Regions from separate parts of the Anaerocolumna chitinilytica genome, predicted to be linked through region 4. Evidence: riboswitches for the same ligand, from Rfam matches in the RefSeq annotation. Region 4 holds a riboswitch; each other region holds the start of a gene.

Region 1 (3,297 bases), 470 kb from region 4:
TATTCTAATAGGAACATATACTACAGACAGCAATGGAGAAATTATTATATCAGGGCTTAAAGTAGGCAGTTATAAACTGGAGGAGACAAAAGCACCTGCTGGCTATAAACTACCGGATAATCCTGTGACGCCTGTAGAGATCACTTATGATACGGATTATGATACGATATTACCTTCTATTGGAAATGAAGTATACCGTTCAATAAAGATTATTAAGGTCGATAAGGATGATACCTCTGTTGTATTAAAGGATGCGGAATTTCAGTTATGGAAGGATGGAATAAAGGTAGCAGATAAGATTATGACAGATGAATCCGGAGTTGCTGTTATCCCAAATCTATTGTTAGGTAAGTATAAACTGATTGAAACAAAAGCACCGGAAGGATATATCACACTTTCTGACAGTCAGATTGGAATAGAAATTAAAGTGGGATCACCCATCCAGATTCCGATTACAGTAGAAAATGACCTTTTAAGAACCTTAGTAATTAAAAAGGTAGATGCAGGAAATACAACTAAATTACTGGAAGGAGCAGAATTCACAGTAAAGGCTCCTGATGGAACGACCAAAACACTTAAGACGGGAGCTGATGGTACTGCAGTTTTATCAGGATTAACTTTCGGCAGTTATGTGATAACTGAAACAAAGGCACCTACAGGGTACCTAATAATGAGTTTGCCGAAAACAGTTATTACTGATAACTCTCAAAAAATATTTACTGTTGAAATAGGGAATGCTCTATACATTCCGTCACCGAATCCATCACCGGAACCCAGTGTAACGCCCAGTCCTACACCAACACCAACTGCAGAGCCAACACCGACTCCGTCTAAGGGACCGGAACCAACGAATAAGCCTACGCCTACACCAGAGCCAATCACTGAGGCCACGAAAGAGGATACACCAAAAGGCGGTACGGTGCCTGTTCCAGATGGAAGTAAAACCGAGGTGGGAGAAAAACCAAGTAACGGAACGGTTAAAGTAGATGATAAGGGCAAATGGACGTACACACCGGATAGCGGCTATACCGGTAAAGATAAATTCTCTATCATTGTAAAACATCCCGATGGAAGCAAGGAAGAAGTTGTGGTTGAAATTGATGTGGATAAAATCCCTCTCGGAAATGTGAAACCGAAGCCGAATGACACGGCAGAGGATGTAAAGATACCAAAGACTGGTGAAACTGTTCCGTTAGGTTTACTGCCAGCTATGATAGGTGGTATAACCGGTGGTATTATAATGATATTCAGCAGAAAGAAAAAAACCAGAAGTTAGTGCCGGATAGTTAAGGAAGATTATTATTTAAATAAGTAACAGAGACTGCAAGTTCATTATTAGGGTGGATAAAATCCATTAATAACTGGACTTGCAGTTTTTTAATATTATCTGAATGTCTATTATTCAGACAAATATATAAAAAACATCGCAGTTGAAAGACAATATATAACATTGAACAAAATTACACCAAAATAAAAGCGAGAATTTTGTAGAAATAACTGTATTCAAGAAGTAAAGGCTATGATATAATAATGGCATAAATATTAGGAAATAGTCTACATATAAATCCGGTGCTTTCCACCGATAAAGGCAAAATCAGCGAAAGCTGATGACGCAAAGCTATAGGGCCTTATTTATTTTTATAAATTGGCAGCCAGTTACCGAAAGGGGAGTTTTTTGTGTATAATTTTTTAAAGAAAGGCCTGCTATTTATAGTAGCAGTGATTTTGCTATCCGAAAGTGTATATATACCTGAAATGACTTATGCAGCGGATGCAGCAGTCATAGACAAGAGCGAAATAAAGAACGGCATTATTATTGTTGATTATAACAATGAAACAACATCACTGGTGAGAATCACGAAAGACAGTTCTAAGTATATATATGATTTGTCAGGGGAAGTCAGAGTACCTCTTCAGTTGGGAAATGGTGACTATAAGATTGAAGTTCTGGAAAATATTGAAGGAAACAAATATCGTCAGGTTGCAGCAGAAACTATAAATTACAACGATGACAACGGTAAAACAGTATTTTTACAAAGCAATGAAATCGTTAATTGGAATTCAGATATGGCATCCATAAAGAAAGCGAAAGCTTTGACACAAAACGCTGTTACGGATACTGAAAAAGTTGCTGCAATTTATTCCTATATTGTAAAGAATATAAAGTATGACTACGAAAAGGCAGAGACAGTGCAAAACGGTTATGTACCGGCTATTGACGATGTATATACAGCGAAAGAAGGAATCTGCTACGATTACGCGGTACTTTTTGCAGCAATGCTCAGAAGTGTTGGAATACCGACGAAAGTACTGATGGGAACATCAACGGATGTGACTGAATATCATGCATGGAATCAGGTTTATATGAAAGATACAAAAAAATGGATTACGATTGACACTACAATCGATGCGGCTTTGAAAACGGTTAATATGGATAAAATGGCGAAGAAAGTATCACACTATAGTATAGAAAAGCAATATTAAACAAAATGAATAATCTGCCTTCCTTTTTTTATATTTTATTATAGAAAGAAGAAATATCAGTATACGAGGATATAATCCCTATGCTGATATTTTTTTGCTATAAAATATATTTATTACACATAATGATAAAAATTTATTGTAAAAAAATGATGTAATTAAAAATAAAAAAAAGATAAAAAACTGCTTGCATTATTGATTTTACTATAGTATAATTAGTACTGCTGTGACATTGATAGCGTAGAAGCGAGAGGTTGCTACATATAATGTAGGTTTTCCGTGGAGCGAATGTCAAGTTATGAAACTGGCGACAAGTCACTGTACAAATAAAGATTCTGCAAAAGATTATTTCGAGCAGATAAGTGTGGGTAACCCTATGTTTTCTTATGTGGAAAACGGAGAGTCTTAATTAGGCTTTAAAGACGGGACACACACGGCCCAGTGTACAGTCACCGCTTGTCGTACTGCTATTAAGTGCGAAAAGGAGGCGACTTTTTTTATGGCAAGTCAAGTAATGAGGATTACATTGAAAGCGTATGACCATCAGTTAATCGATCAGTCAGCTGCAAAAATCATCGAGACTGTAAAAAAGACAGGATCAAAGGTGAGCGGACCTGTACCCCTACCTACTAAGAAGGAAGTAGTTACAATTCTTAGAGCGGTACACAAATACAAGGATTCCAGAGAGCAGTTCGAGCAGAGAACTCACAAGAGATTAATCGATATCATCACACCTACACAAAAAACGGTAGATTCATTATCCAGATTAGAAATGCCTGCCGGTGTGTACATCGACATCAAGATGAAGACAAAGTA
Region 2 (3,297 bases), 930 kb from region 4:
CTTGGCTTCTTTCCCAAATTCTCTAAGGTTTCCTTCAACTCATATTCCTTTACCACAATAGCGGTGGCATCGGACTCTAAAATATCTCTTATTGTCTGCTGTTGAGGTAAAATCAATCTGCCTTTTGGTGCTGCTTTATCAATAGGTACAACCAAAACTATGAAGTCAGAAGGATGTATAATATCTCCAACAATTCGAAGTTTATTATCTTCTACGGGAGCTAAAATTGCAATTTTTTCTTTCAATGCTTCTATATTTTTTCCTGTAATAGCGCTAACATAAATTTCATTTGACTTATCGGGAGACGCTTCCTCTGTTAATAAATCCACTTTATTATACACAATAAGATATGGAATATTTTTTTCTCCGAAAAGTGTAATTAATTCTTCATCCGAATTGCTAATTCCGGTAGTTGCATCTACTATAAGAATTGCAACATCCGTTTTATTTAATACCTGCCTGGTCTTTCTGACTCTAAGTTCTCCTAAGGAACCTTCGTCATCAATTCCTGGAGTGTCGATTATCATCACAGGACCCATTGGTAGCAACTCCATTGCTTTATATACAGGATCTGTAGTAGTACCTTTGAATTCAGACACCACTGATAGTTCCTGCCCGGTGATTTTATTTACAAGGCTTGATTTGCCTGCATTCCTCTTACCGAAAAACCCAATATGCACCCTGTCAGAGGAGGGTGTTTCATTTAATCCCATACTGCCATCTCCTTTGTGATTTTCATGAAAAGACATTTTTCCTGCCTTTTCATATATCTCCATGCGAACCTTATGGTATCACAAAAACCTTATCAAATCAAGCAGGAGTAGAGTTTACAAATAATAATAATAATAATAAGAAGAAGAAGAACCGGCTATAGAGGAAATATTCAAATCTTCTATAACCGGTTCTCAATTAAAATTTACAAAGTAATGTTATGGTCTGGGTACCGCTCCCGAATGCACATAGGATAAAATAATCACCACGCTTGATCTGCTGGTTCTCCCACATCTCGTAAAGAGCAATAAAGGGGCTGCTGGTTCCTGTATCACCATATATATCTCCAATATATGGGCTATTCACCGCATCTATATATAGTCTCTCCCGAATACGCTCAAGACCCTCTCGGTTATTCTGAGAAAAGCAGAACATATTAATATCATTTATTCCAAGGTTGTTGCGACTTAGTATCTCATAAATTGATTCCTCTGCAACATCCATGATATGTGCTTTCTTTCCTACAAAAGAGAACTTGAAGTCTGCTCCTTCTTTAATCATAAGCAGATTAGAAAAACCGCCGTAAGGGAAATGATATCCATCATTATCTTCTGTTCTTACAAGACTCAAAGAATCATATACTCCGCATTCATCTTCTGTTCTTTCAAGGATTACAGCACAGGCTGCATCTCCTAAGTTATTTTTATTCATATCTATATAATCACATCCAATTAAGAGTGCCCTCTTTATGTTTGAGCTTACCGACATATATTTTGATATTTGATCAAAGGCAAGAGTCATACCACAGCCATTGGAATTAACATCGTAACAGATGCATTCTTTTTTACCGCCGATAGCATTATGGATTTTCACAGATGTTGCAGGTGTCACATATTCCGGCAATTGACTGGACAATACAATCATATCCATGTCAGCACCGGACAAATCGGTTTTAAAGAACAGTTCCTGTATTGCATCTAAAGAAAGCATAATTGTATTCTGCCAATTATACCTGATACTGCTGTATTTTTCACTTTTATCCACTATTTCTTCAACCACCACATTTCCTTGTGCCTTTTCAGAAATAATCTTTTTATTTTTGATATGGTCGGAAATATAGTATCCCTGACTTACTGCGATATCTCTGATCTTAATATGTATCATATAATCTCCCATGCATATGGCAATCTGCCTGTTGATTGTTTATTGTCTACAAGATATTGCTAACAATAGTGAAAATTACAATTGCACTGTTATCGTTATATCATTTACAAATTTTTCTATAAAAAGAAAAAGCTAGCCAAGAAAGCCATGGCTAGTCAATAAACCTGGTAACCCGGCTACCTTTGCATCTGCTTTAGGCCCGTGGCTTTGCGTCCCTGCCTTTCGACAGGTTTGCCTTTATCTTGCATTATTTTTTTGTTTCCGTACTATAGTAATAAATACCTATTACATATTATATTATATACATATTTCACTTTTTAGCAAGTATTATTTATATAATTTGTCATTCTTAGTCATTTTTTGTTGTTTTGATTTCATGAAATCCAAATTTCTTTCATCTGATATATACATTTTATTTGTCGATAATTAAATTCACAATATCTTTGTATGTCGTAAATGCCTTCAACTGAAACTTCCCTATTTTTATACTTTTTGTATAATTGTTAATCACCAAGTATTGACTGAAAGCAGCTGAGTCTTCAATAATTCCTTTTTCCTTTAAAAGCTTTGATACCTGTTCTGAAGTCATACCTTGGGTAATATTTATTTCGATGGCACCTGAGGCATTACTGGTATCCTTGGAATTCCCTTCCTTTGAGGTATCTTCAGAAGCCGGGGTCTTTGTAGAAGCAGGAGTATCTGTTGGTGTTGGGGTGTCCGTTGGTGCAGGAGTATCTGTTGGTGCAGGGGTAGTTGTAGGGGCCTCTGTAGGAGTCGTAAGTAAATCATTTAGTGACCCGTCTGCTGTCTTTTCTACCATTCCGAGTTCTGTAGCCCGCTCTTTGATTTGTGCATCGGTTAGTTTTTTATTTGGAAATATATGAAATGCAACAGACATAACAACAGCAGTAAAAAGTATTCCAACACCTATCCCTCTTATATAATATTTTAAGTTCATATAATCCTTTCGCTAATATCAGATTCTTATTTGATATTCCTTAAAAATATTGTTAAAAAAACGAAACCTTTTAATTGGATTTCTTACTGTTGTTTTTGTCTGTACAGGTCGACTACAAGCTTTACTTCACCCTGTCCGATTTCTAAAGTTCGTGAGATATCTACAATAGAAAATCCATTGGAGTACAGTTCCAATATTTTTTGATTGGAATTATTTCCTGCTTCAGGATTATCTGGGGCTTGTAATTCCCTCGCCGGTAAATCTCTTGCCCCAACAGTCTTCTCTGTCTTCTCTTCCTTCTTTTCCGTCCTGGCAGGCTGGTGAATATTTTCTTCCAATACTTTTTTCTGCCTGTCTGCATTTTTTAGGAATGTTTTGAGCTCTTCTTCCTTTTCACCAAGCATATTATAAAGAAATATCACTTCTTCATGATTGTGCTTAATCTTCTCTAATATTTGTTCTGA
Region 3 (3,297 bases), 1.2 Mb from region 4:
GAATTCATCCCCTCCGATACGACCGATAATCTCTCCGAAGAAAATACTTTTAATTTTGTCCATAATATATACTAATATATTGTCCCCGGTTAAATGTCCGTAATTATCATTGACATGTTTAAAATCGTCAATATCTATCATCATTAAAATATGCTTGGAATTTCGATTGCGTTTTAAGTATTCATCAATAATTTCTTTTGTTGTAACTTTATTATACACACCTGTCAGCAAATCTCTCTTAGCCTTATATTCCAGTTTTTGCAGTTCCTTTTTATGCAGGTCAATATTTACCACTTTACCAATGACACTGATTGGTTCCTTATTCTCATCATAGATAGTCTTTCCCCTGATATGACACCAGACATACTCATTATTTGCATTTTTTATACGAAACTCCGCTTCCATCATTTCTTTTCCGCTTTTAAGAGTTCTTGCAAAAAGTTTGAGGTCCTGGCAGTCCTCCGGATGAACCATATTCTTATTGTACAGCTCTACCACTGAAAAATCTTCAATTACAGGTGTTCGTCCATAAACTTCCGTATATTTGTCCGCAAATTTCATAACATCTTTGTCAACCTTATATTCAAAAAGAATATCATTGGATATCTCGGCAGCAATTCGATATCTTTCCTCCTCCAGGGAAAGCTTATTCTGCATTTCTTTAAAATTAGTAATGTTTAATAAAACCGCAGAAAAGGCCTTTTCACCTTCGCGGGTTAAGGTAAAATTGCCATCCAAAAGTACATTAATAATATCACCGCTCCGGGTAATCATTTTAACTTCTATCTGCCGATAGGAGCCGTTTACAAACTGCTCTTTCAGCACTTTTATTTTCTCCTGATCCTCATCACAAACAAAGGATAAAAAACAATTATCATATTCTGTTTCAAACTCATACCTTTTATAACCAAAAATCTCATAAAACTTTGGATTAGCATACGTGACCTGATATCCTGGTTCCAGCAAAATATTAAGGAATCCTGTATGAACACTTTTGGTAATATAGGACAATTCAGCGGTAGCTTTTCTAACCTGATGATTACAGATTATACTGGAAACAAAACTTACAGTCAAAAAAAGCAACAGAATAAGAATCAATACCACTCCTCCATCTGTTTTTACCACTTCATATAGAGATTGATCATTATTAATTACCAGATTGAAAATCAATAAAACACCTGTCAATGCAGCCAAGCCAAGAGAAATTCCTATGGTGTTATTTAATCTGGGAATTCCTTTTTTCAGAATATAATCGGTTTTATTTTCTTGCATATTCCTCATCACCCTTCCAGATTTGTTTGATAAACTACTGCTTACCTAATACCCAAATCTGTTTCTTTCACAATACGAAATAGAAGGATACACACAAAAAAAGCTCGTTCTTAAAATCGAGCTTAGACTGAAATATATCCTATTTCGTGCAACTGGCTGTCATATCTGCATACAGATTTAGACCCTAAGCTTTGCGTCCTCATCTTTCAATGAGTTTGCCCCTATAAACATAGGTCCATTGTACTATAATTCGTGGAATTTTGCAATTCAAATCATGTACCATAATATTACATATTTCACCTGACTTACCTTCATTTTCCGTTACATAACGGAAATAAAAAAGAAGGAGGCTTAATAAAAACCTCCCTCATTTTGTACAATTTATTTCCAATTTTGAAAAATCACCGTAGCTTCGGTTAGATAATCTTTGCTGATTGTAATCGAAGTGTCATCTGCTGTTTTATATTCATCGGTAATCGGAACCGGATTACAGCCGCCTTTTACAACTTCTACCTGATCCATTGAGAAATGATTTCCGCAGTTCTGGCACACCAGCTCGTCTCCCTCTTGCTTGTAATAGCCTTTTCCGGAAGAATAGCAGACCTGGCAGGTATTAAAGGCTGTCCTAATTGTACCATCCGGAGCTTTTACCGCCAGCACTTCCAATTCAGTACCGTCAATCTTTGCAGGAAAGAACTTAGCTGTTTCCGTAATGTCCTTAACCGGTATAACAATATCACTGTCTGTTACTTTAGCTGCCCTTAATTTATCCGAATCTCCTCCGCTTCCGGCTGGTTTTCCAAAGCTATTGAAGCCAAAGGCAATTGCCAGTATTGCGAGAACAGAGATTGTAAGAATTAAGTATCTCGTCGTATTTGATTTTTTATTCTGTTTGTTCGTCATTCATTGATACCCCTTTTTTATTATTTTTACTTTTATGGTATTTAAAATAATGCTTTTATTTTATCAGTGGAATATGCAGATTGTATGGAGAGAGAAATAAAAAAGGGACTATCATTACAGTCCCTTTAAAGCCATGGCTTTATTTGAGATATTCTTTACCAAGTACCCGCCAATGTGTCAAAGCAGGAAATGGGGAAGGATCCTTCTCATCTTTTATAAGTTTGCACAATTTCACACTTTCTGCAATCATTCCGTTCAAATCATATATCTGATCCCTGCCTGTCTTATTTAATTGCAGTGTCATTGTACAGCCATTTCCAAAAATAACATCAAGCTGCTTCCAGTAATTATCATGGGGAAAATCTGACCTTAGATTTATTATCAGCTTATTCATTACAACAAGACGGCCAAAATCAATCTGAATTTCAGCATCCGGGTCCTCGTTATCTCCCCATGAGGTAAAGGGCCATACACCATGTCCGCAGGTTTCTTTCAGACCATCAATGGTATTCCTTGCGGCAAAGATAGATTCATCCCTTGTTTCTACACTTGCTTTGCAATGAGGAAATACCGTAGATTCATAACGCACATCCAAGGGATTTGTGCTGATATCCCTCTCTTCCTTCCATAACTCAGACGGTTGCACTGAAATATCCAGAATATGATATTCTCCTTCAAATGCCCCTGCAGGATATGGCATTCTATCTTCGCCAAAAGGAATCGGGAATTCAAATCTTCCGCCAATACTATAAACATCCGCCTTTTCAATACTAGCATCCAGCTTTACGCTAAGAAATTGGGGGTTATCCGTATCAATAACAATACGATCTCCATCCTTATACTTGTGAAATAACAAATGATGAATGTGTTCATTATCTTCTTGCTCCATGAAGCATTCATCTTCTTTATTATATAATGCAATCTTAATCATGTAATTCTCCTCTTCCTAAAAGGTAATCATACTCTCCTCTTCATAAATACCGATATTTTGCCGATACACCGAAGGACTCATTCCGGTTACCTTTTTAAACACTCTGGAGAAATATTTATCATCATGAAATCCTACCTTAAAGGCTATTTCATAGACTTTCATTTTCCCGTCGTGCATATAGGCACAGGCTC
Region 4 (3,297 bases):
CGTGCCTATTATCACCCTCAAGGGATACTATTATCACTATGCCGAAGTTCTTAATTAACTCCCAGCTAAAGTGTCCATTAGTACCCTGTAGGTGCCAAGCATGCTTAAAATCAAGGGGAGTGAAAGATTTTTCTTTCACTCATTCTCCCCCTTCTATGTATCTGTTAGTATTTACATAGCAGCCCAATATTCTGAGAGCCGCAGCCAATCGTCCATATTACGATATAATCCCCCCGCTTAACCTGTCCCCGTTCAATTGCTTCATACAAGGTAATAAAGGGACTGCTGGTTCCGGTGTAGCCATATTCATCCCCAATATAAAGGCTATGGTCCTCATCTATACCAAAATTCTCCCTTATCTTGCGAATGTTTATAAGTGCATACTGAGAAAAACAAAACATACGGATATCATCTTTGCTAAGTCCGTTTCGAGTTAAAAGCTTACTTATACTTTCTCCTGCGGAAGCAGGAACATCTTCTGTAGGCGGAACAAATTTGATTAACATATCTTTCTTATTGTCCGTTCGAAAGATATTGGAAAAACCGCAGCCGGGAAATAATGCCACATCAACCCCTTCTGATTTGACTGTACATACAGAATCCAGGACACCGGCATCTTCTGCTGTCTTTTCCAAGATCACAGCACAGGCAGCATCACCGTAATGTCCATATAGATTCTCTTCTTCTTCATTAATCATCATATTAATATAGTCACAGCCTATCAGTAAGGCTTTCGAGACATGAGGCGTTAGAGCCATATATTTTGCAGTCTGCTCAAAAGCCAGCGCCATACCGCAGCAATTGGAATTGACATCATAGCAGATGCACTCATTCTTTCCTCCGATCGCGTTATGTATCTTGATGGAAGTAGGCGGTGCCGTATATTCCGGAAGCTGGCTGGATAAGATAATCATGTCCATATCAGCACCTGTAAGACCAGTCTTTTCCATAAGCTTGTTAACTGCCTGAAGAGAAATCGTCAGAGTATTTTCATTTTCATTTTCAAATAAAAACCGCTTCTCTCTCCCGATAACATCCCTTAAAAAATGCTCAACCTCCTTACCTCTCTTACGAAAATGCTCCAGATAGGGTTCATTATCCACCACCTTATTTCCATGACTTACCGCGATATCCCTTATTTTAACCTGCACCATATAACCGTCTCCCTCTGATGTATTTTTTATTTTATATCAAAGTCTTCAATACCGGCTTCTTTGGCGAGTCTTTTAACCTGCATTGCAAGAATTGCACTATCCTGCATACGAAAAACTACTTTTTTAAAGCCTGTCTGCTTATACAGAACAAAAAATCCTTTTAACTTCTCCTGTTTATCCGGTGTAATTACTCCCATATTTCTGGCATCCAGTTCCAGGCTTACCTGGGAAGGGTTGATTTTTCTTACAGCCTGTCCATAGGCCTCACCAAAGCTTGCTATATCCTCATCTCCGAATTTCCCATCTAGAACGATCTTTAAAACATCTCCTGATACGGTAATACTGAATTTCTCCATACTCGCTCTCCTTCTCTTTCCGTGTATGAAAAGACCCTTATCCCAGTGAAATAAAAAAATCCATGGCAAAGCCATGGATTAATACCTTCATGGTAACCCGGCTGCCATAACTTCTGTCTTAGGCCCGAAGCTTTGCGTCCCTGTCTTTCGGCAGGTTTGCCTTTTTCATTCAGTCTTTTCATTTCATTTATAATATATTGTATGACATTTTCTACTTTTCTACCATACTCTACTATTATAGGTTTTATTTTACATTTTTTCAAGTATTTCCTAAATTAATTCATAATATTTACATATATTTTATTAATATTCGTTATAAAACTATGTTACAGTCCGTACTTTCTTACATATTCTACCATATGCCCTATATTCCCTTCTCCGGCAAACCGTCCGGAATCGAAAAAGTTCTCACTGCTGTCCAGCCAAACCAGAGGGTTGGTTTCTTCCGCTAACTCTACCGCATGTTTAAGATATCCCCCATAGACTTCCACACAACATTTATCTTTATAATAAGTAAAATCCATAAAATGATAGAGGGTAATATCACTGCCCTGAATACCGGTTTCTTCATATAATTCCCTGTAGGCTGCATGAAGGCCGTCTTCTTCCTTTTCGATTTTTCCGCCGACAAGATTATAAAGTCCTAAATAAGGTTCTTTCCTTCTTTTACAGAAAAGAATCTTACTTCTATCTTCACTATATACCAAGATACAATTAAACCCTTGCATTCTTATTCCTTCTTTCTCTGATATTAAAAATATTGCCAAGTTCCTAGTACAAGCGAATTCATGTACGCCTGTACTTACAAACCTGGCAATGAGTATTAATGACTATCTATTATATTACTTGATACTGTGCAGTACTTCCAGTACCTTTGTCTTGATTTCTGTTAATTTATCCTCTGCTTTCTCAGCAGTATCTGCTTTGGTATAAATATAAAGCTTGATTTTAGGCTCGGTTCCGGAGGGCCTCAAGGAATACCAGCAGCCGTCATCAAAAGCGAACTCTACCGCATCTGTCTTTTCAATCTCAACAGCACTCTTCTCACCGGTCAGCACGTTCGTAGACTCCGAGGTCAGATAATCTGTAACTTTGATTAGATTGGAACTTCCAATTGAGCCTGCATTGTTCTTACGATATTCTACCATCATCCGCTTAATTCTCTCCTGGCCTTCGATGCCTTCCAGTACGATGGAGATGGTGTCTTCACGGTAGTAACCGTATTTCTCATAGAGCTCATTCAGGACATCAATTAAAGTCTTGCCTTGTTTTTTATAGTACCCAGCCATTTCTGCTAAGATAAGTGTTGCACCGACTCCGTCTTTGTCTCTGAGGTAACTGCCGACATTGTAGCCGATACTTTCTTCATAACCAAAGATATAAGTATATTCCTTGGTATTATCCCATTCATTCGAAAGTGCGCAGATGTTCTTAAAGCCTGTAAGTACATTAAACATCTTAACTCCGTACTCTTTTGCAATAGCACTTCCCATCTCACCGGTTACAATGGATTTTACCATGGCTGCATTATTAGGAAGGGTTCCCTTTTCTGTCATAGAAGTTAACAGGTAGTTGATAATCAGAACCCCTACCTGATTGCCGTTTAAAGCTTCGATTTTACCATTCTGTACCACTTCAACAGCAAGTCTGTCACAATCCGGGTCGGTAGCAATAAGCACATCCGCACCCACCTTAAGTGCCAGTTCCTCACTTAAAGCAAAAGCTGCATGGTCTTCCGGATTGGGATAAGCTATGGTAGGGAAGGTTCCATCGGGCATTTCCTGTTC

The links. A riboswitch is a leader RNA that binds a small molecule or an ion and turns the genes downstream of it on or off. The one in region 4 is predicted to bind cyclic di-GMP.
Region 1: another riboswitch for cyclic di-GMP. It lies ahead of bsdcttw_RS22130 (transglutaminase-like domain-containing protein); the one in region 4 lies ahead of bsdcttw_RS20040 (hypothetical protein).
Region 2: another riboswitch for cyclic di-GMP. It lies ahead of bsdcttw_RS15970 (3-oxoacyl-[acyl-carrier-protein] synthase III C-terminal domain-containing protein); the one in region 4 lies ahead of bsdcttw_RS20040 (hypothetical protein).
Region 3: another riboswitch for cyclic di-GMP. It lies ahead of bsdcttw_RS14830 (sensor domain-containing diguanylate cyclase); the one in region 4 lies ahead of bsdcttw_RS20040 (hypothetical protein).

The regions. Positions count from the first base shown of each region.
Region 1 is NZ_AP023368.1:5,060,021-5,063,317, reverse strand. Features, by position in the region: gene bsdcttw_RS22135 (SpaA isopeptide-forming pilin-related protein) at 1-1,276, shown strand, start outside; cyclic di-GMP riboswitch class I at 1,578-1,664, shown strand; gene bsdcttw_RS22130 (transglutaminase-like domain-containing protein) at 1,678-2,484, shown strand; gene rpsJ (30S ribosomal protein S10) at 2,981-3,297, shown strand, end outside.
Region 2 is NZ_AP023368.1:3,658,285-3,661,581, forward strand. Features, by position in the region: gene hydF ([FeFe] hydrogenase H-cluster maturation GTPase HydF) at 1-713, opposite strand, end outside; gene bsdcttw_RS15970 (3-oxoacyl-[acyl-carrier-protein] synthase III C-terminal domain-containing protein) at 910-1,875, opposite strand; cyclic di-GMP riboswitch class I at 2,039-2,121, opposite strand; gene bsdcttw_RS15975 (endolytic transglycosylase MltG) at 2,288-2,833, opposite strand; gene bsdcttw_RS15980 (DUF6115 domain-containing protein) at 2,917-3,297, opposite strand, start outside.
Region 3 is NZ_AP023368.1:3,391,106-3,394,402, forward strand. Features, by position in the region: gene bsdcttw_RS14830 (sensor domain-containing diguanylate cyclase) at 1-1,272, opposite strand, end outside; cyclic di-GMP riboswitch class I at 1,417-1,502, opposite strand; gene bsdcttw_RS14835 (DUF2318 domain-containing protein) at 1,654-2,175, opposite strand; gene bsdcttw_RS14840 (carbohydrate-binding protein) at 2,315-3,106, opposite strand; gene bsdcttw_RS14845 (response regulator transcription factor) at 3,122-3,297, opposite strand, start outside.
Region 4 is NZ_AP023368.1:4,591,656-4,594,952, forward strand. Features, by position in the region: gene bsdcttw_RS20035 (3-oxoacyl-[acyl-carrier-protein] synthase III C-terminal domain-containing protein) at 165-1,154, opposite strand; gene bsdcttw_RS20040 (hypothetical protein) at 1,181-1,510, opposite strand; cyclic di-GMP riboswitch class I at 1,599-1,681, opposite strand; gene bsdcttw_RS20045 (NUDIX hydrolase) at 1,837-2,238, opposite strand; gene bsdcttw_RS20050 (phospho-sugar mutase) at 2,353-3,297, opposite strand, start outside.